2 linked regions of the Telluria mixta genome follow. The protein of the gene in region 2 interacts with the protein of the main gene of each other region in a pairwise test. Links are inferred from orthologs where the notes say so. Each region holds a gene or a part of one and is shown on either strand. Other genes may lie near its edges. The genes, in order: ftsB and ftsL.

Evidence for each region.
Region 1: the proteins of ftsL (region 2) and ftsB interact in binary tests that used the Escherichia coli proteins (3 or more experiments, as listed by UniProt). The link is inferred for Telluria mixta from one-to-one orthologs.

What each region holds. Positions count from the first base shown.
Region 1 is NZ_CP119520.1:3,616,199-3,625,252, reverse strand. The notes cover bases 6,335-9,054. They hold ftsB (cell division protein FtsB), read right to left. Parts: upstream 8,007-9,054; coding sequence 7,662-8,006; downstream 6,335-7,661. Other genes in these bases: eno (phosphopyruvate hydratase), read right to left, coding at 8,073-9,054; P0M04_RS16115 (helix-turn-helix domain-containing transcriptional regulator), read right to left, coding at 7,387-7,665; P0M04_RS16120 (PAAR domain-containing protein), read left to right, coding at 6,904-7,314; P0M04_RS16125 (Dps family protein), read left to right, coding at 6,335-6,653. Also shown: P0M04_RS16165 (tryptophan--tRNA ligase), read right to left, coding at 1-224; P0M04_RS16160 (site-2 protease family protein), read right to left, coding at 232-825; P0M04_RS16155 (L-threonylcarbamoyladenylate synthase), read right to left, coding at 929-1,552; protease HtpX, read right to left, coding at 1,549-2,448; P0M04_RS16145 (3',5'-nucleoside bisphosphate phosphatase), read right to left, coding at 2,659-3,489; P0M04_RS16140 (alpha/beta fold hydrolase), read right to left, coding at 3,547-4,425; P0M04_RS16135 (gamma carbonic anhydrase family protein), read left to right, coding at 4,569-5,093; Hsp33 family molecular chaperone HslO, read left to right, coding at 5,097-6,053; more of P0M04_RS16125, read left to right, coding at 6,165-6,334. UniProt on the Escherichia coli protein: Essential cell division protein. May link together the upstream cell division proteins, which are predominantly cytoplasmic, with the downstream cell division proteins, which are predominantly periplasmic.
Region 2 is NZ_CP119520.1:777,167-788,274, forward strand. The notes cover bases 2,930-5,841. They hold ftsL (cell division protein FtsL), read right to left. Parts: upstream 4,566-5,841; coding sequence 4,293-4,565; downstream 2,930-4,292. Other genes in these bases: P0M04_RS03405 (peptidoglycan D,D-transpeptidase FtsI family protein), read right to left, coding at 2,930-4,296; rsmH (16S rRNA (cytosine(1402)-N(4))-methyltransferase RsmH), read right to left, coding at 4,562-5,521; mraZ (division/cell wall cluster transcriptional repressor MraZ), read right to left, coding at 5,530-5,841. Also shown: P0M04_RS03395 (UDP-N-acetylmuramoyl-tripeptide--D-alanyl-D-alanine ligase), read right to left, coding at 1-992; P0M04_RS03400 (UDP-N-acetylmuramoyl-L-alanyl-D-glutamate--2,6-diaminopimelate ligase), read right to left, coding at 995-2,527; more of P0M04_RS03405, read right to left, coding at 2,527-2,929; more of mraZ, read right to left, coding at 5,842-5,958; P0M04_RS03425 (AAA family ATPase), read left to right, coding at 6,436-7,386; P0M04_RS03430 (LysR family transcriptional regulator), read right to left, coding at 7,383-8,288; P0M04_RS03435 (DUF2783 domain-containing protein), read left to right, coding at 8,391-8,627; P0M04_RS03440 (SLAC1 anion channel family protein), read left to right, coding at 8,648-9,637; P0M04_RS03445 (methyl-accepting chemotaxis protein), read right to left, coding at 9,646-11,108. UniProt on the Escherichia coli protein: Essential cell division protein. May link together the upstream cell division proteins, which are predominantly cytoplasmic, with the downstream cell division proteins, which are predominantly periplasmic.

The sequences.
Region 1 (9,054 bases), 2.8 Mb from region 2 along the record:
GGATCGATGCCGGCCGCCAGCCAGTCGATGACCATGTCCCACGTGCTTTTCTCGATGATCGCCGGGTCGTCGTAATGCGTGGTCAACGCGTGCCAGTCGGCCACGAAGAACAGGCAAGGCAGTTCGGACTGCATGCGGATCCAGTTCTTCAGGGCCCCGTGGTAGTGGCCAAGGTGCATCAGCCCGGTCGGGCGCATGCCGGAAACGACACGGTCGGGAAACATGGCGGTATCAGGTCAGGAGAAAATTCAGGGGATAGACGATCAGGTGCAGCAGCAGGTTCGCGATCACGCCCACCCAGAACAGCCAGTGCTCGATCACGTGCAGGAAGATCAGCGCGAGCAGGATGATGAAACCGTACGGTTCCAGGCGCGCGAACTGGAATGCGGCCTTGTGCGGCAGCAGGCTGAACAGTACGCGGCCGCCATCCATCGACGGGATCGGCAACAGGTTGAACGCCATCAGCCACAGGTTCGTCTTCAGGCCGGCGTCCGCCACGAGGTGCGGGAACGACTCCTGCACGCTGAAGTAGTCGAGGAAAATCCCCAGCAGGAGCCAGATCAGCGCCATCAGGAAGTTCGCACCCGGACCGGCCAGGGCGACCCACGCCATGTCGCGCTTCGGATTGCGCATCTGCCCGTAGTTGATCGGCAGCGGTTTCGCGTAGCCGAACACGAAGTGCACCGTCAGGTACATCACCACCGGAATGACGATGGTGCCGATCGGATCGATGTGAGCCAGCGGATTGAAAGTGGTACGCCCGGCGGCGTGTGCGGTGTTGTCTCCGAAGCGTTTCGCGACGAACGCCTGGGCGGCGTCGTGCATCGTCAGCGCAAAGAGGACAGGCAGTGCATATACTGCCAGATTGCGTATGAGTTCATCCATAACCTGCGATTCTATCAGAGCGCGCGGGAGCGGCGGCCTCGGCCTACAGGCCGAACGCGGCCGGATCGCCCCGGCCCTCGCGTACGAGCTCGGCGTCGGGACCCGTGAGGTCGACGATGGTGGTGGGTTCGAGCGTGCCGGCACCGCCGTCGATCACGAGTTCGATCTGCCTGTCGAGGCGCTCGCGCACCTCGTCCGGATCGGACAGCATGTTGTCGTCGCCCGGCAGTTGCAACGTGGTGCCGATCAGCGGTTCGCCCAGCTCTTCCAGCAGCGCCAGCAGGATCGTGTTTTCCGGCACGCGGATGCCGATCGTCTTGCGCGACGGGTGCGACAGCCTGCGCGGCACTTCCTTCGTCGCTTCCAGGATCACCGTGTACGGGCCCGGCGTGACGGCTTTCAGTTGCCGGTACTGGCGGTTGTCGACGCGCGCATACGTGGCGATCTCGGACAGGTCGCGCACGAGCAGCGTGAGATGATGCTTCTCGTCGACGCCGCGGATGCGCCGCAGTTTTTCGACGGCCGCCTTGTCGTCGAGGCGGCACACGAGCGCATACGCGGAATCGGTCGGCGCGGCGACGATGCCGCCGCCCTGGATGATCTGCGCGGCCTGGCGGATCAGGCGCGCCTGCGGATTCTGGGGGTGAACTTCGAAGTATTGGGTCATCGCGCCAGCCCCGTCTGGCGCAGCGCCTGAAGTGCGGCGATGCGTTCTTCCATGGGCGGGTGCGACGCGAACAGCGCGCCCCAGCCGCTGCCGTGGCCGGAAATGCCCGACGCGGCCATCGACTGCGGCAGCGCGCCCGGGTGCATGCCGGACAGGCGCGCCAGCGCATGCTGCATCGGCAGCGGGCTGCCCAGCAACTGGGCCGATCCGGCGTCGGCGCGGAATTCGCGCTGGCGCGAGAACCACGCGACGATGATCGACGCGACGATGCCGAACAGGATCTCGCACACGAACACGGTGATCGCATAACCGAAGCCCGGCCCGCGCTCGTCGCTGCCGCGGCGGAACACGAGGTTGTCGACGAAGAAGCCGACCACGCGCGCGAGGAACACGACGAACGTGTTCACCACGCCCTGGATCAGGGTGAGCGTGACCATGTCGCCGTTGGCCACGTGCGCGATCTCGTGGCCCAGCACGGCCTCGACTTCCTCGCGGTTCATGTTGGCGAGCAAGCCCGTCGACACGGCAACCAGCGCGGAATTTTTAAAGGCACCCGTCGCGAACGCATTCGGTTCGCCGTCGTACACGGCCACTTCCGGCATGGCGATGCCCGCGCGCTGCGCGAGATTGCCCACCGTGCTCATCAGCCACGCCTCGGTGGCATTGCCCGGCTGTTCGATGACGCGCGCGCCGGTGGACATCTTCGCCATCGGCTTGCTCATCAGCAGGGAAATGATGGAGCCCGTGAAGCCCACGACGAGCGAGAACACGAGCAGCGCCCCGACGTTGATGCCCTGCCCGCCGACGGGGCGGCCCACGCCGAGGACGTTCAGCACGATCGACAGCACGAGCACGACGGCGAGGTTGGTGGCGAGGAACAGCAGTATGCGCTTCATGGGACGGGTCTCCGGCCGGGTTCAATATCAGTCCGACAAGATAAGGGTGGGATGACGATTTTTCAAGCCCAATCCGTCGTTCCCGCGGAAGCGGGAACCCATACTGAGTTACCGAAATCGATCAATTTGCGGACCACTGACGATCGCGACGTCGGAAGTTCAGTATGGGTCCCCGCCTTCGCGGGGACGACGGCTCATCGGCCGCGGGCGTTAGAACCAATCATGCCAAACCGGCGTGACGCCACTCGGCAATGGCGGCAACTGGTCGAACTCGACGCGCGACTCCCCCGGCGCGTGGAAATCCGTCCCGCGCGACGCGAGGAAGCCGTAGCGCCGCGCCACCTCGGCATACGTCGCGTACTGGTCCGGCGTATGGCTGCCCGTGACGACCTCGATCGCATTGCCGCCCAGCTGCTTGAACTCGTCGAACAGCGCGCCCTCGGCCGTCGCGTCGAAGCGGTAGCGGCCCGGGTGCGCGATCACGGGGACGCCGCCGGCCGCGCGGATCCAGCCCATCGCGTCGGCCAGCGTGGCCCAGCGGTGCGGCACGTAGCCCGGCTTGCCTTCCGTGAGATAGCGGCGGAACACTTCCGACGTGGTCGAACACGCGCCGACCTCGCACAGATAGCGCGCGAAGTGGGTGCGCGACAGCAGGTCCGGGTTGCCGACGTATTTCAGCGCGCCTTCGTAGGCATTCGGGATGCCGGCCTGGTCGAGCTGCGCCGCGATCTCGCGCCCGCGCGCGTCGCGCCCGTGGCGCGTGGCTGCCAGGCCTTGCACGAGGGTTGGATTGTCTTCATCGACCTGCAGACCGACGACGTGGATGGTCTCGCCGGCCCACGTCACGGAAATCTCCACGCCCGGCACGAAGCGCATGCCCAGTTCCTGCGCCTTGGCGCGCGCGGCCTTGATGCCCCCGATCTCGTCGTGATCCGTCAGCGCCCATGCGTCGACACCGCCCTTGCGGGCATACGCGGCCACGGCGGCGGGTGCGAGCACGCCGTCGGAGACGTTGGAGTGGCAGTGGAGGTCGACTTTCATGGCAGGTCCGGGCACAGGTATCTTTTCGAAATACCATTGTACGCGGTTCGGGTTCGATCACGCCGCCAGGAATTCCTCGATCATGCGCGCCAGCACTTCCGGTTGATCGTGATGCAGCATGTGGCCCGCGTCCGGCATCATGCGCGGCGTGACCTTCGCCAGTTGCGCGAGCCGGCGGTCGACTTCGTGGCGGGCCTCTTCCTTCGGACCCATCCAGCGCCACATGTCCGTGTGCTCGGCCTCGACCCACAGCACGGGCGCCGTGATGCGGCGCCAGCACGCGAGCACCTCTTCCACCTGGTACAGCAGCGGCCCCGGCATCTTGTGCGCCGGGTCGCCCAGGATTTCCCATTCGCCTTGCGCATTCCGTGCGGCCCAGTGCTGCGCGAGGAAGGCGGCGCGAGCGGCGGGCAGGCGCGGGTTCGTCTTCTGCAGGCGCGTCGCCACCTCGTCCAGGCTGGCGTAGCCGCGCATGGTGGGCGGCGCCTTCACTTCGTCGAGCCACTTGGCGTAGCGGCCGGGCGCCTGTTCGGGGCGCGTCGCAGGCAACCCGAAACCTTCCAGGTTGATCAGCTTCGCAATGCGCTCCGGCCGCACGCCCGCATACACGCTCACGATGTTGCCACCCATGCTGTGGCCCAGCAGGTTCACGGGCTCGCCGGGCGAATAATGGTCGAGGATCGCTTCCAGGTCGGCGAAGTAGTCGGGAAACCAGTACGTGTCGTTGCCGGAGCGCTCGGTGAGGCCGAAGCCGCGCCAGTCGTGGGCGATCACGTGCCAGTCGCCGGCCAGCGCGTCGACGACGAACTGGAACGACGCCGACATGTCCATCCAGCCATGTGCCATGAACAGCTTGGGCGCGCCCTCGCGGCCCCAGTGGCGGACGTGGGTGCGCAGGCCGCGGATGGTGAGGAATTCGGAGCGGGACGGTGTCATGGCATTTCCTGTTCAGGAGTTAAATAAGTACGACCGTTCGCATTATAAGCACGAAGCTTGTAATCCTGCTGGCCGGCCCCATCTGGGCCGCTTAAGTGCGCAACGGCGTAAAATACGGCATCTCAACCTTCCGCGAGCACTCCATGGCGATTTACCAGCTGGGCGAAGATGCGCCCGAGATCGATCCTTCGGCCTATATCGCCGATTCCGCCAACCTGATCGGCAAAGTGACGGTCGAGGCGGATGCCTCGGTATGGTCCGGCGTAACGATCCGCGGCGACAACGAGCGCATCACGATCGGCACCGGCAGCAATGTCCAGGAAGGCACGGTGATGCACACGGACATGGGCTTTCCGCTCGTGCTCGGCAAGAACGTCACCGTCGGCCACCAGGCGATGCTGCACGGCTGCACTGTCGGCGACGGCGCGCTGATCGGCATCCAGGCCGTGGTGCTGAACGGCGCGAAGATCGGCAAGGGCTGCCTCGTGGGAGCCGGCGCTGTGGTCACCGAAGGCAAGGAATTCCCGGACGGTTCGCTGATCCTGGGCGCCCCGGCCAAGGTGGTACGCACGCTTACGGAAGACGACCTGCTCCGCCTGCAGCGCAGCGCCGAAAGCTATATCGAGCGCGGCAAACGCTTCAAGGCGGAGCTCAAGAAAATCGGATAAAGAATGACGACTGATACCAGCAAGGACACCCTCCAGAAATTTATCTTCGACAACGCAGCCGTGCGCGGCGAGCTCGTCGAGATCTCCAATGCGTGGCGCGAGATCCAGTCGCGCCACGTCTACCCGAAGGCGGTGCGCGCCTTGCTGGGCGAAATGGTCGCCGCGGCGGCGCTGTTGTCCGCCAACCTCAAGTTCAACGGCTCGATCGTCATGCAGATCCATGGCGACGGCCTGGTGAAGCTGCTCGTCGTCGAGTGCGACGCGAACCTGCGCATGCGCGCCACCGCCAAGCTGAGCGAAGGCGCCGAGGTGCCGGACGACGCGTCCGTCGCCCAGTTGCTGAACCAGCACGGCCGCGGCCGCTTCGTGATCACGCTCGACCCGCAGGACAAGGTCCCGGGCCAGCAGCCGTACCAGGGCGTCGTACCGCTCGTCGGCGAAGACATGGCGACCGTCATCGAGAACTACATGCTGCGCTCGGAACAGATGGATACCAAGCTGTGGCTGGCGGCCGACGAGCATGTCGCACGCGGCCTGCTGCTGCAAAAGTTGCCGCGCAATTCCAATGTCGAAGGCCAGGTCAAGCAGGCCAGCGAGGAAGAAGACCTCGAGACGTGGACCCGCGCCATCATGCTGGGCCAGACCTTGAAGCAGGAAGAACTGCTCACGACCGACGTGGAAACGCTGCTCCGCCGCCTGTTCTGGGAAGAGACGATCCGCGTGTTCGACCCGCTGCATCCGGAATTCCACTGCTCGTGCTCGCGCGAAAAAGTCGGCAACATGCTCAAGATGCTGGGTAAGGAAGAAGTCGAGTCCGCCCTGCACGACCTGGGTGAGCTGGGCATCAACTGCGACTTCTGCGGCAAGCACTACGGCTTCGACGCCGTCGACTGCGCGCAATTGTTCGCCAGCGACACGACGGCCGACGGTTTGACGCCCGCGTCCAGCGTGAAGCACTGATCGCGCGGGGACGTCATTGACGCCCCCTATCATTTTGATTGGGAATATAAACTGCCGCTATTGATAGTTCCTGCTAAGCTGTCATCAATGACACTGAGACAGGAGAGCACCATGAGCAGCAACATCAATATCGGCATCAGCACCGAAGACCGCGCGAACATTGCCAATGCCCTGTCGCGCGTCCTCGCCGACAGCTACATGCTGTACCTGAAGACCCATAACTTCCACTGGAACGTGACGGGTCCGATGTTCCAGACGCTGCACATCATGTTCATGGAACAGTACACGGAACTGTGGAACGCGCTGGACAATATCGCCGAACGCATCCGCGCCCTGGGCCATTTCGCACCGGGTACTTATGCCCGCTTCGTGGAACTGTCGTCCATCAAGGAAGAAGCCGGTGTGCCGAACGCACAGGAAATGATCCGCCAACTGGTCGATGGCCAGGAAGCGCTGATCCGCACCGTGCGCGAAGCGTTCAAGATCGCCGACGAGGCCAATGACCAGCCGAGCGCCGGCATGCTGAGCGACCGCATGGAGATCCACGAAAAAAATGCGTGGATGCTGCGTTCCTTCCTCGAGAACGGCCAGTCTGCCTGACACCGCTTTTGCCGCAGACGACCTGTCGCTACAGGTCGATGCGGCATCGTCTTTATTGCCGGTCGGAAGTCAACCGCCAACCCTGTCGGAATTGCCTGATTCCGGATGTCCGGCCGGTTCGACTTGCGCTGCATCAATTGGCATACATCAACGACACGTTTCAATGGCCTCCAGTGTACGAACCCGTGCACTTATCACCGGGAATGTGTCGCCTTTTCGCGTCCCGTTTTGCAAACTTTTGGAGAACCGGATGAAATCAGTACGTGCCAATGATGCAGCGTCCAACGCCAACACAGCCGCGCCCCGTAGTAAAGTCATCGCCCGCTACCCCATCGCCACGATCGGCTCGCGCACCCGCCGCGGCGGTGAAGTCGTGCTCGCGTCGCGGGGCGAGCCTGCCGACGATTACCGCATCGCCTGCGTCGGCGACCGGGTGCGCTATCCGGACGGCAGCGAGAGCGTGATCGTGTCGGGTGCCGGGCATGCGTCGACGTATGCGAACCGGCCGATCGCCCTCGTGGGCAGCCATATCGCGAACGGCGACCGCATCGTCGCGCGCGCGGAGAGCATCGGCGAGATCGTCGTCATGGAAGGAGAACCGATTCCCGGCCTGCTGGAGCCGGGTTATGCGCCGCCGGCCGCCGTCGGGGCCAGCGCCTGACGGGCGGCCCGTCGGCGTGCGCGGCTGCAATCAGTCAGCGGCAGCGAACGCCGGCGGGCGCGAGAAGTTTGATCAGTTGGGCGCGCCGTCGGCCGGACGGTGCAAGTCGATGACCTTCATGATCGCCAGCAGACTGTCGAGGCCCATCTCGCCGCGATTCATGGCGGCGGCGAGCAGGTCGCGCTGCAGGCCGGCCGCGGCGGCCAGGTGCGTGAGGCCCGCGGAGCGCGCGACGAGCTTCAGCGCCTCCGTCATGGTCTCGGGATCGCCGGCATCGAACGCGGCGGCGAGATAGCCTGCGACGGCCTCGAGCGTATCGAGCGCCGGCGGGGAAGCATCCGTGGGGGTCATGGCGTGCCCTTCTTGACCTTCGGCGGCGGTGGCGGCGGCGGTTCCGTCATCATGACGGCCGGCTTCTCGTCCTTGCGCAATACCTGCACGAAGATCTCGTTCGACTTGATCATGCCCAGTTCGTAGCGCGCGCGTTCCTCGACGGCGCCGAGGCCATCCTTCAGGTCGCGCACTTCCGATTCCAGCTTGGCATTGCGGGCTTTCAGCTGTTCGGTCTTGGCACGGGAGGCCGCCACCTGGGATTCCAGGTCGGCCACGGTAAGCCAGCCGCCCTTCCCCAACCACAGGGGATACTGGATCAGCAGCAGCAGGGCTGCCAGGGCAAGGGTGATGAGACGCATGGATGAATACGGCTGGCGGGATAACGACACGGGCCCGGCGAACGAACCCGTGTCCATACTACAGCATTACTTCAGGTTATAGAAAGCATCGCGGCCCGGGTAGCTGGCGATGTCGCCCAGGTCTTCCTCGATGCGCAGCAGCTGGTTGTACTTGGCCATGCGGTCCGAACGCGACAGCGAGCCCGTCTTGATCTGCAGGGCGTTCATGCCGACGGCGATGTCGGCGATGGTCGAGTCTTCGGTCTCGCCCGAACGGTGCGAGATCACGGCCGTGTAGCCAGCGCGCTTGGCCATCTCGATGGCGGCGAAGGTCTCGGTCAGGGTGCCGATCTGGTTGATCTTGATCAGGATCGAGTTGCCGATGCCCTTCTGGATGCCTTCTTTCAGGATCTTGGTGTTGGTGACGAACAGGTCGTCGCCCACCAGTTGCACCTTCTTGCCCAGGGCGGCGGTCAGCGTTGCCCAGCCTTCCCAGTCGCCTTCGGCCATGGCGTCCTCGATCGAGACGATCGGGTACTTGTCGCACCAGGTGGCCAGCATGTTGGTGAAGTCCTGGGCCGACAGCTGCAGGCCGCCTTCGCCTTCCAGCACGTACTTGCCGTCCTTGTAGAACTCGCTGGCGGCGCAGTCCAGGCCGATGGCGATGTCCTGGCCGGCCACGTAGCCTGCCTGCTCGATCGCTTGCATGATCAGCTTGATGGCTTCTTCATGGTTCGCGACGGACGGAGCAAAGCCGCCTTCGTCGCCGACGGCCGTGTTCAGGCCCTTGCTGTGCAGGATCTTCTTCAGGGTGTGGAACACCTCGGCGCCGTAGCGCACGGCTTCCTTGAACGACGGAGCGCCGACCGGGATGATCATGAATTCCTGGATGTCCAGGTTGTTGTCGGCGTGCGCGCCGCCGTTGATGACGTTCATCATCGGCACCGGCATCTGCATCGCGCCCGAACCGCCGAAGTAGCGGTACAGCGGCAGGCCGGCTTCTTCAGCGGCGGCCTTGGCGACGGCCATGGAGACGGCCAGCATCGCGTTCGCGCCCAGGCGGCTCTTG
Region 2 (11,108 bases):
TCGATGACGGTGGCGCCGTTCGAGGCCTGCTTGCGCTGCAGGCGGCCGCTGACCGGCGCGAACGCTTCCAGGCCGCGCACGACGGCGTCGACGGGGATGCCCGCCGCAAGGGCGCAGGCGGTGGCGGCCAGCGCGTTGCGGACGTTGTGCGACCCGGCGGCGTTCAGTTGGATCGTGAAGCGTTCGACACCCGCGGCGACGGCGAGTTCGCTGCCGAATTCGGTCACGGTGTACGTCGCGCGCACGTCGCATGCATCGGTCAGGCCGAACGTCAGCACCTTGCGCTCGCCCGCCAGTCCGCGCCACAGATCGGTGTATTCGTCATCGCCCGGGAACACGGCCACGCCGTCCGCCGGCAGCGCCTGCAGCACGGCGCCGTTCTCGCGCGCCACCGCTTCCACGGTGTGCATGAATTCCTGGTGCTCGCGCTGGGCGTTGTTGACGACGGCGACGGTCGGCTCGGCGATGGCGGCCAGGCGCGCGATCTCGCCCGGGTGGTTCATGCCCAGTTCCACGACGGCGGCCTTGTGCGCGTCGGTCAGGCGCGTCACGGTCAGCGGCACGCCGATCTCGTTGTTCAGGTTGCCCTGCGTGGCCAGGCGTCCTTCCGCGCCGAAGGCGGCGACGAGGATGGCCGAGATCATTTCCTTGACCGTCGTCTTGCCGTTGCTGCCCGTGACACCGATGACGGGAATGGCGAAGCGGCGGCGCCAGAAGTTGCCGATGCGGCCCAGCGCGACGAGCGTGTCCGGCACGACGATGGCCGGCAGCGGATAGTGGTCGGGGAGCTTCTCGACGACGACGGCTGCTATCGGCTTGTCCACCAGCTGGCCGAGGAAGTCGTGCGCATCGAAGCGTTCGCCGCGCAGGGCGACGAACAGCGACCCCGGCATCACCTGCCGGCTGTCGGTCGACACCCCCTGGAAGTACGCGTCGCGCGTGACGCGCGCGCCTTCGATGGTTGCCAGCACTTGCTCGATCGAGCCACGAATCATCAGACAGTCCTCATCATGGTGAGCCGCGCGGTCAGCGCCAGCGCGGCGTGGTCGGCGTCGGAAAACGGAATCTTCCGGCCCTTGATTTCCTGGTAAGGCTCATGGCCCTTCCCCGCCAGCAGGATCACGTCCGGCCTGGCGGCATGCTTCACGGCCGACAGGATCGCGGCGGCACGGTCCTCGATGGCCTGGTGCGTCGACGTCGGATGGTGCGGGTCCATGCCGGCCACGATCTGCTCGATGATGGCGCGCGGTTCCTCGCTGCGCGGGTTGTCGCTCGTCACGAGCACGTGCTCCGCCATCTGGGAGATGCGGCCCATTTGCGGACGCTTGCCCGGATCGCGGTCGCCGCCGCAGCCGAACACGCACCACAGCTGGCCGCCGCGCTCCTGCGCGACCTGGCGCAGCGCTTCGAGCGTCTTTTCCAGCGCGTCCGGCGTGTGCGCGTAGTCGATCACGACCATCGGCGCGTCGTGGCCGCCGAGCTGCTGCATGCGGCCCGGCGCGGGGACGAGCGCCTCGACGGCGTCGAGCGCGGCGCGCAGTTCGACGCCTTTCGCCAGCAGCGCGCCCAGCACCGCCAGCACGTTGCTCGCGTTGAAGTGGCCGACCATGTGCGTGCGCGCGACCGCGCTGCCGTACGGCGACTCGATGTGGAATTCGCTGCCGTTTGGACGGCTGCGCAGGTTCGATGCGCGCAGCACGGCGACGCCGTCCAGCACCGGTTGCTCGTGGACCGCACGCAAGGTGTAGCCGAGGACGGCCACTTCCGGTCGTTCGCTGCGCAGGTGCCGCGCGATGCGCACGCCCGCTTCGTCGTCCAGGTTGACGACGGCCGTTTTCAGGCCCGGCCAGTCGAACAGCTGGCGCTTCGCCGCTTCGTACGCCGCCATGTCGCCGTGGTAGTCGAGGTGGTCGCGCGTGAGGTTCGTGAACACGGCCACGTCGAAGTGCATGCCGGCCGTGCGGTGCTCGACGAGGCCGATCGACGACACCTCGATCGCGAGCGACGTCGCGCCCGCGTCGCGTAGCCTCGCGAGTTCCGTCGCGAGCAGCACGGCGTCCGGCGTCGTGTAGCCGGTCGCGTCGAATTCCGGCTCCGCGCGGCCGCGCACGAGGCCCACGCCGAGGGTGCCGATGACGGCGGCGGTCTCGTTCAAATGGGCCAGTGCCTGCGCGATCCACAGCGCGCACGAGGTCTTGCCGTTGGTGCCCGTGACGCCGACGGTGAACATGGCGGCATCGGGCGCGCCGTAGTACGCGTGCGCGATCGGGCCGGCGTTCTTTTTCAGGTCCTGCGTAGCCAGATGGGGCACCGTCAAAGCGGCGTCCCAGGTGAATTCGCGGTCGTCGTACACGACGGCGGCGGCGCCGTTCTCGATGGCGGAGCGGATGAAGCGGCGGCCGTCGGCGGCCTCGCCCGGATAGGCGAAGAACACGTCGCCGCTGCGCACGCGGCGCGAGTCGGAAACGAGACGGCCGCCTGGTGCGGCGGCCTTCATCCAGTCGATGATGTTCGGCGTCTCGGCCATCAATTACTCTCCTCGAGCGGATGTTCCGGAATGATGATGTCGGTGACCGTGGAGTCGGGCGGCACGTTGGCGGCCCGTAGTGCATTCGCGGCCAGCGCCGCGAACGTCGGCGCCGCGACCGCGCCGCCGGTGTGGAACGGTCCGGATGGATCGTCGATCATCACCGCGATGACGAAACGCGGGTTCGACATCGGCGCGATGCCGACGAAGTTGCCGACGTAGTGCGTCTGCGAATAGCGGCCGTTGATGACTTTCTGCGCCGTACCGGTCTTGCCGCCGACGCGGTAACCGGCCACCTGCGCCTGCGATGCCGTACCCTGCGGGCTCACCACCGATTCCACCATCGTGCGCATCTGCGCGGCCGCCTTCGGCGAGATGATCTGCTGGCCGACCGGCTTGTCGGTCACCTTCTGGAACGACAGCGGAATGACGTCGCCGTCGCGCGCGAAGATCAGCCACGCATGCGCCAGCTGCAGCAGCGACATCGAGATGCCCTGGCCGAACGACATGTTGGCCTTGGCGACGATCGGCCACGATTTGTAGGGACGCACGCGGCCGGCCGCGGCGCCCGGGAAACCGTAGCGCGGTGCCTGGCCGAAGCCGACCTTGGTGAACATCTCCCACATCTCCTGGGCCGACAGCAGCTCGGAGATCTTGGTCGTGCCGATGTTGGACGATTTCTGGATGATGGTGCCGACGTCGATGACGCCGTGCGGGTGGGTATCGCGGATCGTGTGGCCGCCGGTCTGGTAACGGCCGTTGCCAGTGTCGAACAGCGTGGTCGGCTTGATCAGGCCCTTGTCCAGCGCCAGCGCGACGGTGAACGGCTTCAGGGTGGAACCCGGCTCGAACGTGTCGGTGATGACGCGGTTGCGCAGCTGCTCGCCCGTCAGGCGCGAGCGGTCGTTCGGGTTGTACGTCGGCCAGTTGGTCAGCGCCAGCACCTCGCCCGTGTGCACGTCCAGCACGACGGCGGCGCCGGCCTTGGCGTGGAACTTCTCGACGGCCTCCTTGATGCTGTTGAAGGCGATGTACTGCAGCTTGGAATCGACCGACAGCGTGATGTCCTTGCCGTCGTGCGGCTCGCGCGACAGGCCCACGTCCTCGACGATGCGGCCCAGGCGGTCCTTGATCACGCGCCGGCTGCCCGTCTGGCCCACGAGGTTCTTCTGCTGCGCGAGCTCGATGCCTTCCTGTCCCACGTCCTCGACGTTCGTGAAGCCGACGATGTGCGCCATCACCTCGCCTTGCGGGTAATAGCGCTTGTATTCCTTGCGCGTGTCGATGCCGTCGATGCCGAGCTTCTCGATCTTGGCGATGACGTCCATCTCCACCTGGCGCTTCAGGTAGACGAAGGTGCGGTCCGAGTCGAGCTTCTTCAGCAGGTCGGCCTCGGGCAGGTCGAGCAGTTGCGCCAGTTCGCGCAGCTTGGGACGCGGCGAATCCAGCACGTCCTCGGGGATCGCCCACACGGCCTTCACCGGCAGCGACGACGCGAGCACGATGCCGTTGCGGTCGAAGATCTTGCCGCGCGTGGCCGGCAGTTCGAGCGTGCGCTCGTAGCGGCTCGCGCCCTGCTTCTGCAGGAAGCGGTTGGAGACGCCCTGCAGCCACATCGCGCGTCCGGCCAGCGCGAAGAACGCGGCGAACAGCACGAACAGGACGACGCGCGAGCGCCAGTCCGGCAGCCGCACGGCCAGCACGGGGCTCTTGGAAAACGCCACGCCCTTGGCGGCGGCGACGCGGGATCCGTTCGTGCCGGCCTTCATTTACCACCTTCCATCAGGTATTGGGTACGCGCCGGAGACAGCGGTGCCATGTCCAGCTGCTTGCGCGCGATCTGCTCGATGCGTTCGTTCTTGCCGAGGGTGGACTGGTCGAGCTGGAGCTGTGCCCAGTCGATCTCGAGCTGGCGCTGCTGCTGTACCAGCTTTTCCTGGTCGATGAACAGGTGGCGCGCCTGGTAGCGCGCGTTCACGACCGACAGCGCGCAGCCGACGAGGAGCACGGTCAGCACGACGTTCAGCTTGCCCGTCATGCGTCCGCTCCCAGCCGTTCGGCCACGCGCAGCACCGCCGAACGGGCGCGCGGATTGGCGTCGACTTCCACGCCGGAGGGTTTCGTCTTGCTGATCAACTTCATCAAGGGCTTGGGCAAATCGACGGCGCGGATCGGCAACCGGCGGTCCGGTTGCTCGACCTTGGCCTTCGACGCCAGGAACTGCTTGACCATGCGGTCTTCCAGCGAGTGGAAGCTGATCACGGACAGGCGCCCGCCGGGCGCCAGCAGTTCGAAGGCGGCGTTCAGACCTGCTTCAAGGTCCTCAAGCTCTTGATTGATGAAAATCCGGATAGCCTGAAAGGTGCGGGTTGCCGGATCCTTGCCTTTCTCCCGGGTTTTGACCGCGTTTGCCACGATTGCGGCAAGCTGTCGTGTGCTTGAAATTGGTTCGATTGCCCGGCCAGCAACAATCGCCTTTGCAATCTGAAAAGCAAACCGTTCTTCCCCATAATCCCGAATCACCTTTTCCAGTTGTTTCTCCGGCACTTCGGCCAGCCAGGCGGCGGCGGAAATACCCCGTGTCGTATCCATCCGCATGTCCAGGGGACCATCGTTGCGGAAGCTGAACCCGCGGCTCGCATCGTCGACCTGGGGCGAGGAGATGCCCAGGTCCAGCAGGATGCCGTCGACCTGGTGCACGCCCCGCGCCGCCAGCGCTTCGCGCATCGTCGCGAAGCTGTCGTGCACGATCGAAAAGCGCGGATCGTTCATCTGTTCGGCCGTCGCGATCGCCTGGAGATCCTTGTCGAAACCGATCAGGCGCCCCTCGGGCGCCAGTTTCGACAGGATCAGCCGGCTATGACCGCCGCGGCCGAACGTGCCATCTATATAAATGCCTGCCGTGCGATCGCCTTCGAGGGCGAGTGCATCGACTGCTTCATCCAACAGCACCGTACGATGCTGCAAACCGGGCACCGGCTGAGTCACATTCATGCGGCGCCTTAGAAGGAGAAATTGGAAAGGACATCGGGCATGCCACCCGCGACGGCTTGGGCCTCGTTTTCTGCCAGCTTGGCGGCGTCCCAGATCTCGAAATGGGTCCCCATCCCGAGCATCATCACTTCCTTCTCCAAACCAACTGCATTGCGCAGCTCGGGCGAAATGAGCACCCGACCCGCGCCGTCCATCTCGACATCGCAGGCGTTCCCCAGGAAAATGCGTTGCCACGCCCGCGCCGACATCGGCCAGGCGGCGATCTGTTCGCGATGCTCTTCCCACACCGGGCGCGGGAAGAACAACAGGCAACCATGCGGGTGTTTCGTGAGCGTCATACGGCCTTCACATTGCTGCATCAAGGCGTCGCGATGCTTGGCCGGTATTGACATCCGTCCTTTGGCATCGAGATTGATCGCTGACGCGCCCTGAAACACGTTGTACCTAGTTTTGGAGAGTTATCAGTCTGATTATTTTTAGGCGCCGGGAGATACACCGATCTCCCACAAAACTGCACTTTTTGCCACCGTTTCCCACTTTAGAGGAAGCGTTGTCTGTGGTCAAGCGAATTCACGTTTAGAAAACGGCGAAATTGCCAATGAAACCAATGACTTAGCGAACTTACTTGACGGAACCTCAAGTAAAAATGTTGAGCAAAATTAGGCACTTAGGTAAAACAATGCATGTGCCACCTCATCTGCACACATGTGTTTTACCCTTGATAAAGGACAAGTCTTGACTGTCGGTAGGTTGCCTTATGGCAACGTGCTCAGCACGACAGGAACCGTGATTCGATCCCGTGCGCGTTAGAATGAAGGCGAGGCGATCACCCGGCCGTTTCCGGCTCGCTTGGCGGTTGTTTCGGGGAGCCTCGTAGTATAAGTGAGTCCGTACTATCGCGCAGGAGTTTTGCCATGAGCATTACGTTGGCCCGCAGCCGTGCCGTCTACGATCTCAATGAAGTACAGGGCGCGCTCGACCGTAGCCGCGGACGTTCGCCCGAGCTCGAAGCGTTCTATGAACGCATGCTCGAGACCGGCGCCGAACGTTTCGTCACTACCCCCTCTTCCATCGACGCCCTCGATCCGCTGTTCGAGGAATGTCCCAATTTCGACGACGTGCTGGACGACCTCGCGCGCTATCTGCGGTTGGCCCATGCCGGCGATAAAGGGTTCAACGTCATGCCGATCCTGCTGCTGGGCGGCCCGGGCGTGGGAAAGACCCATTTCGCCAAGCGCTTGGCGAAGGTCATGCAGACGGACTACGAGCTGATCAGCATGAACGCCCTGTCGGCCGGCTTCGTCATCACGGGCAGTTCGGCCAGCTGGCGCGGCGCCAAGTGCGGCAAGGTGGCCGAACGCCTCGTGCGCGGCCAGTTCGCAAACCCGGTGATCGTGCTGGACGAGGTGGAAAAGGCGACGGGCTCCTCGCAATCCGACCCGCTCGCGGCGCTCTATCAATTACTGGAACCGGAAACGGCCAGCGCGTTCCGCGACGAATTCATCGACGTCGACATCGACGCCTCGCAGATTTTCTGGGTGCTCACCGCGAACTCCACCGAAGGCATCCCGCACCCGCTGCTGAACCGGATGGCCGTCTACGAAGTGCCGGCGCCGACCCCGGAACAGGCGGCCGGCATCGCCCAGCGCATGTATGCCGGGCTGTTGCGCGAGCTGAACCTGGCGGCGTTCGATCCGATGCTGGGCGACGTCGTGCTGGACAGGCTTGCGGGCGTGTCGCCGCGCGACTTGCGCAAGACCTTGCTGGATGGGCTTGGCTATGCGGTGGCGGACGGGAGGGTGCACGTCAAAGCCGACGATATCCGCCTCAAGCCCACGCCGGGCAAGGGGCGGATCGGGTTCTAGCCGGGCACCGGCGTGATACGGGCGCGCAGGCGCGGCGCCGCGAAATCGAGGAAGACCCGAAGCTTGCGCGGCAGCGGCGTCTGCCCCTTGTGTACCAGGCTGACCGGCAACGGCGCCGGCTCGTCGTCCTGCAGGACGACGTCGAGCGCGCCGTTGCCGACGGCTTCCGCCACCTGGTAGGACAGCACCCGTATCAATCCCACGCCCAATGTCGCCGCGGCGATCGCCGCCTCCGCCGTGTTGACCTCCAGACGCGGGATGACCGGCACCGACACTGTCGACCTGCCATCGCCGAACACCCAGGCGCGCCGCGATTCCAGCACATCGAAACCGATGCAATCGTGCGCCGTCAGTGCCGCGGGCCCGGCCGGCACGCCGCGTTGCGCCAGATAGGCAGGGCTCGCGCAGACGACCGTGCGGACCGCGCCTACCTGGCTCGCCATCAGGGTACTGTCGGGAAGCTTGCCGATGCGTAGCGCGACATCGATCTGCTCTTCCATCAAGTGAACGACGCGGTCCGTGAGCAGCAGCTTGATCCTGATCTCCGGATACTGCGCGAGGAATTCCGCAACCACCGGGACGATGTGCAGCCGTCCAAAAACGATCGGTGCAGTTACCGCGAGCTCTCCCTTGGGTGCACCGTACTCGCCGGTCGCGATACGCTCGGCTTCGCCGACGTCGTCGAGGATGCGCCGGCACGCCGCGACGTAGGCAGCGCCCGCTTCGGTCAGCGATAGCTGCCGGGTCGTCCGGTGCAGCAGGCGCGCGCGCAGATGCGCTTCCAGCTCCGCGACCTTGCGGCTGACCGTAGGGAGCGGCATGCCGAGACGGCGTGCCGCGGCCGACAGGCTACCGGCATCGACCACGGCCAGCAGAATGGACATGGCCTCGAGGCGATCCATCGATACTCTCAATTATTGAAAGAATGACTTTCAATAGTATGGGATTCTCTTTATGGCTGCAACTCCATAGACTCTCATTTCATCATTCCTGAAGGAGAGTTTGTGAGCACCCTGCCCCTGATGCGGCTACATCAGAACCTGGACGACTTCGAGGCTTTCTACAGCATGCTGGACGATTCCCACGCCGGGCTCGACCCGACCCGGAGCCGAATTCTCGATAGCCAGCTCGTACTACTGCTCGCAAACCATATCGGCGATATGTCGGTGCTGCGGGAAGCCTTCGCGCTGGCCCGCGTCAAGCTCGACGTGATACGGCCGGCCCCGGAAAACGCTGGTTAACCACTTACCGAGATAACCGAATGGAAACCAGTATCGACAAACAGCCGGCGCTGACCGCGTCATGGGGTTCGGTCAAGCACCTGCCCGTCAATCTGTTCGGCGCCGTGATGGGCCTGGCAGGCCTTTCGCTGGCCTGGCGGGTCGCTTCGAATGTGTTTGGCGCCGGGACGATGATTGCCGACGCCGTCGGGTTGACGGCAATCGTCGTGTTCATTGCGCTTGCGCTTGGCTATGGCGCAAAGTGGGCAAAATATCCATCCGCCGTGAAAGATGAATTCACTCATCCAATCGCCGGCAATTTCTTTGGCACGATTACGATCGGCATTTTGCTGCTATCAACCGTGGTGGCAACCTACAGCAAATTGCTACAGGAGATCGTTTGGACGATAGGCACGATCTCGACAATCGCACTGAGCTTTATCAGTCTGACTCGACTTCTCAAGGGAAATATGGATGCCGACCACGCGACGCCATCCTTGCTGATCTCCGGCGTCGCCACACTCGATATTGCGGTAGCGGGCGGGACCTTGCCGATGGCCTGGGCACATGAAATCAATCTCTTCGCCGCAAGCGTCGGTGGAGTCGTGGCCATCGTATTTTTCACGATGATCTTTTCCCGGCTCGTCCACCAGGCGCCACTCGCATCCGGCATGATGCCGTCGATGATGATCCTCATCGCACCGTTCGAGGTCGGGTTCCTCGCTTATGTCAACGTCGTACAACGCATCGACGCATTCGCGGCCTTGCTGTTCTATGTCGGCCTGTTCTTCTTCGCGATTCTGGCCACCCGGATATTCCGGCGTTCGATCGCGTTCGCGACCGGGTGGTGGGCCATCAGCTTCCCCATGGCTGCGCTGTCGAACGCGGCGTTGAAATACGCGGCGGCACGACAGACGATCGTCCTGGATGTCCTGGCGGGTGCGCTCCTGGTCATCGTGACGATCACCATTGTCGTGCTGTTCGTCCGTACGCTTCGCATTCTGATGAATGGCAAACTGCTGGGCGGTTGAAAGACCAGTCAGAACTCTTCCCACTCCTCGTCCGCGCCGGCACTGGCCAGATGCCTGGCGCGCGGCCGCTCTGTCGACGTCTTGGCCGGCGCAACAGGTTTCTTCCGCACCGGCGGCGCGATCGCCGGCGCGGCCTGCCTGGGCTGCACGGCGGGCACCGGCACGGGCCGGTCGTGTGCACCGCCCAGCCTGAACACGGAAACGGTCTGCGACAGCTTGGCCGCCTGCTCGCGCAGCTGCTCGGACGCCGCGGCCGCTTCCTCGACCAGCGCGGCATTCTGCTGCGTGGTCTGGTCCATCTGCGAAATGGCAAGCTGCACCTGCCCGATGCCGTCGGTCTGCTCCTGGCTGGCCGCGCTGATCTCGCCCATGATATCGGCCACGCGGCGGATGCTCTCGACCACGTCGCGCATCGTCGTTCCGGCCTGGTCGACCAGCCTGCTGCCGGCGTCCGCCTTCTGGACGGAGTTGTCGATCAGCGCCTTGATTTCCTTCGCGGCCGCCGCGCTGCGCTGCGCAAGGCTGCGCACTTCCGACGCCACCACCGCGAAACCCCGTCCCTGCTCGCCGGCGCGCGCCGCCTCGACGGCTGCGTTCAGCGCCAGGATATTGGTCTGGAAGGCGATGCCGTCGATGACCGCGATGATGTCGACGATCTTGCGCGCGGATTCGTTGATCGCGCCCATGGTGTCGACCACTTCCGCCATCACCGCGCCGCCCTTCTCCGCCACTTCCGATGCGGACACGGCGAACTGGTTGGCCTGGCGCGCATTGTCCGCATTCTGTTTCACCGTCGACGTCAGCTCTTCCATCGACGACGCCGTCTCTTCCAGCGACGATGCCTGCTCCTCGGTGCGCGAGGACAGGTCGGCGTTGCCGGACGCGATCTGCTGCGATGCGGACGCGATGGTCTCGGTGCCGCTGCGCACTTCGCCGACGATGTTGACCAGCGCTTCGTTCATGTCGCGCAGGGCTTGCAGCAGCTGGCCGGTTTCGTCCGCCGAATGGACGTCGATCCGTGCGCTCAGGTCGCCGGTGGCCACGGTGCGCGCCACGCCCACCGCCTGCCGCAGCGGCCCCGTGATCGAACGCGTGATCCAGATGGCGACAGACGCACCCAGCGCGAGGGCCAGTGCCGCCAGGCCCATCAGCCAGGTGCTGGCCGTGCGATAGGTGTCCTCGGCACGACGGCCGCTGTCGAGCACGCGCGCATCCTGCAGCTTGATCAATTCGCGCACGGCGTCGAAATAGCTGCGCTGGTCCTTGCGCACCTGGGTCAACAGAAAAGTCGCGGCTTCCGGTTTTTTACCGGCATCCATCATGTCGAGAAAGGCCTGCTGCGACGTGCGGTACACCTCCCTCGCATCCTGCACGGCTTTCAGCTTGATCTTGCCTTCGTCGGATTTGATCAGTGCCGCCAGCTTGTCGAGATTGGCGGTGTTTTCCTGCCTGTTCTGAAGCACGGTCTGCC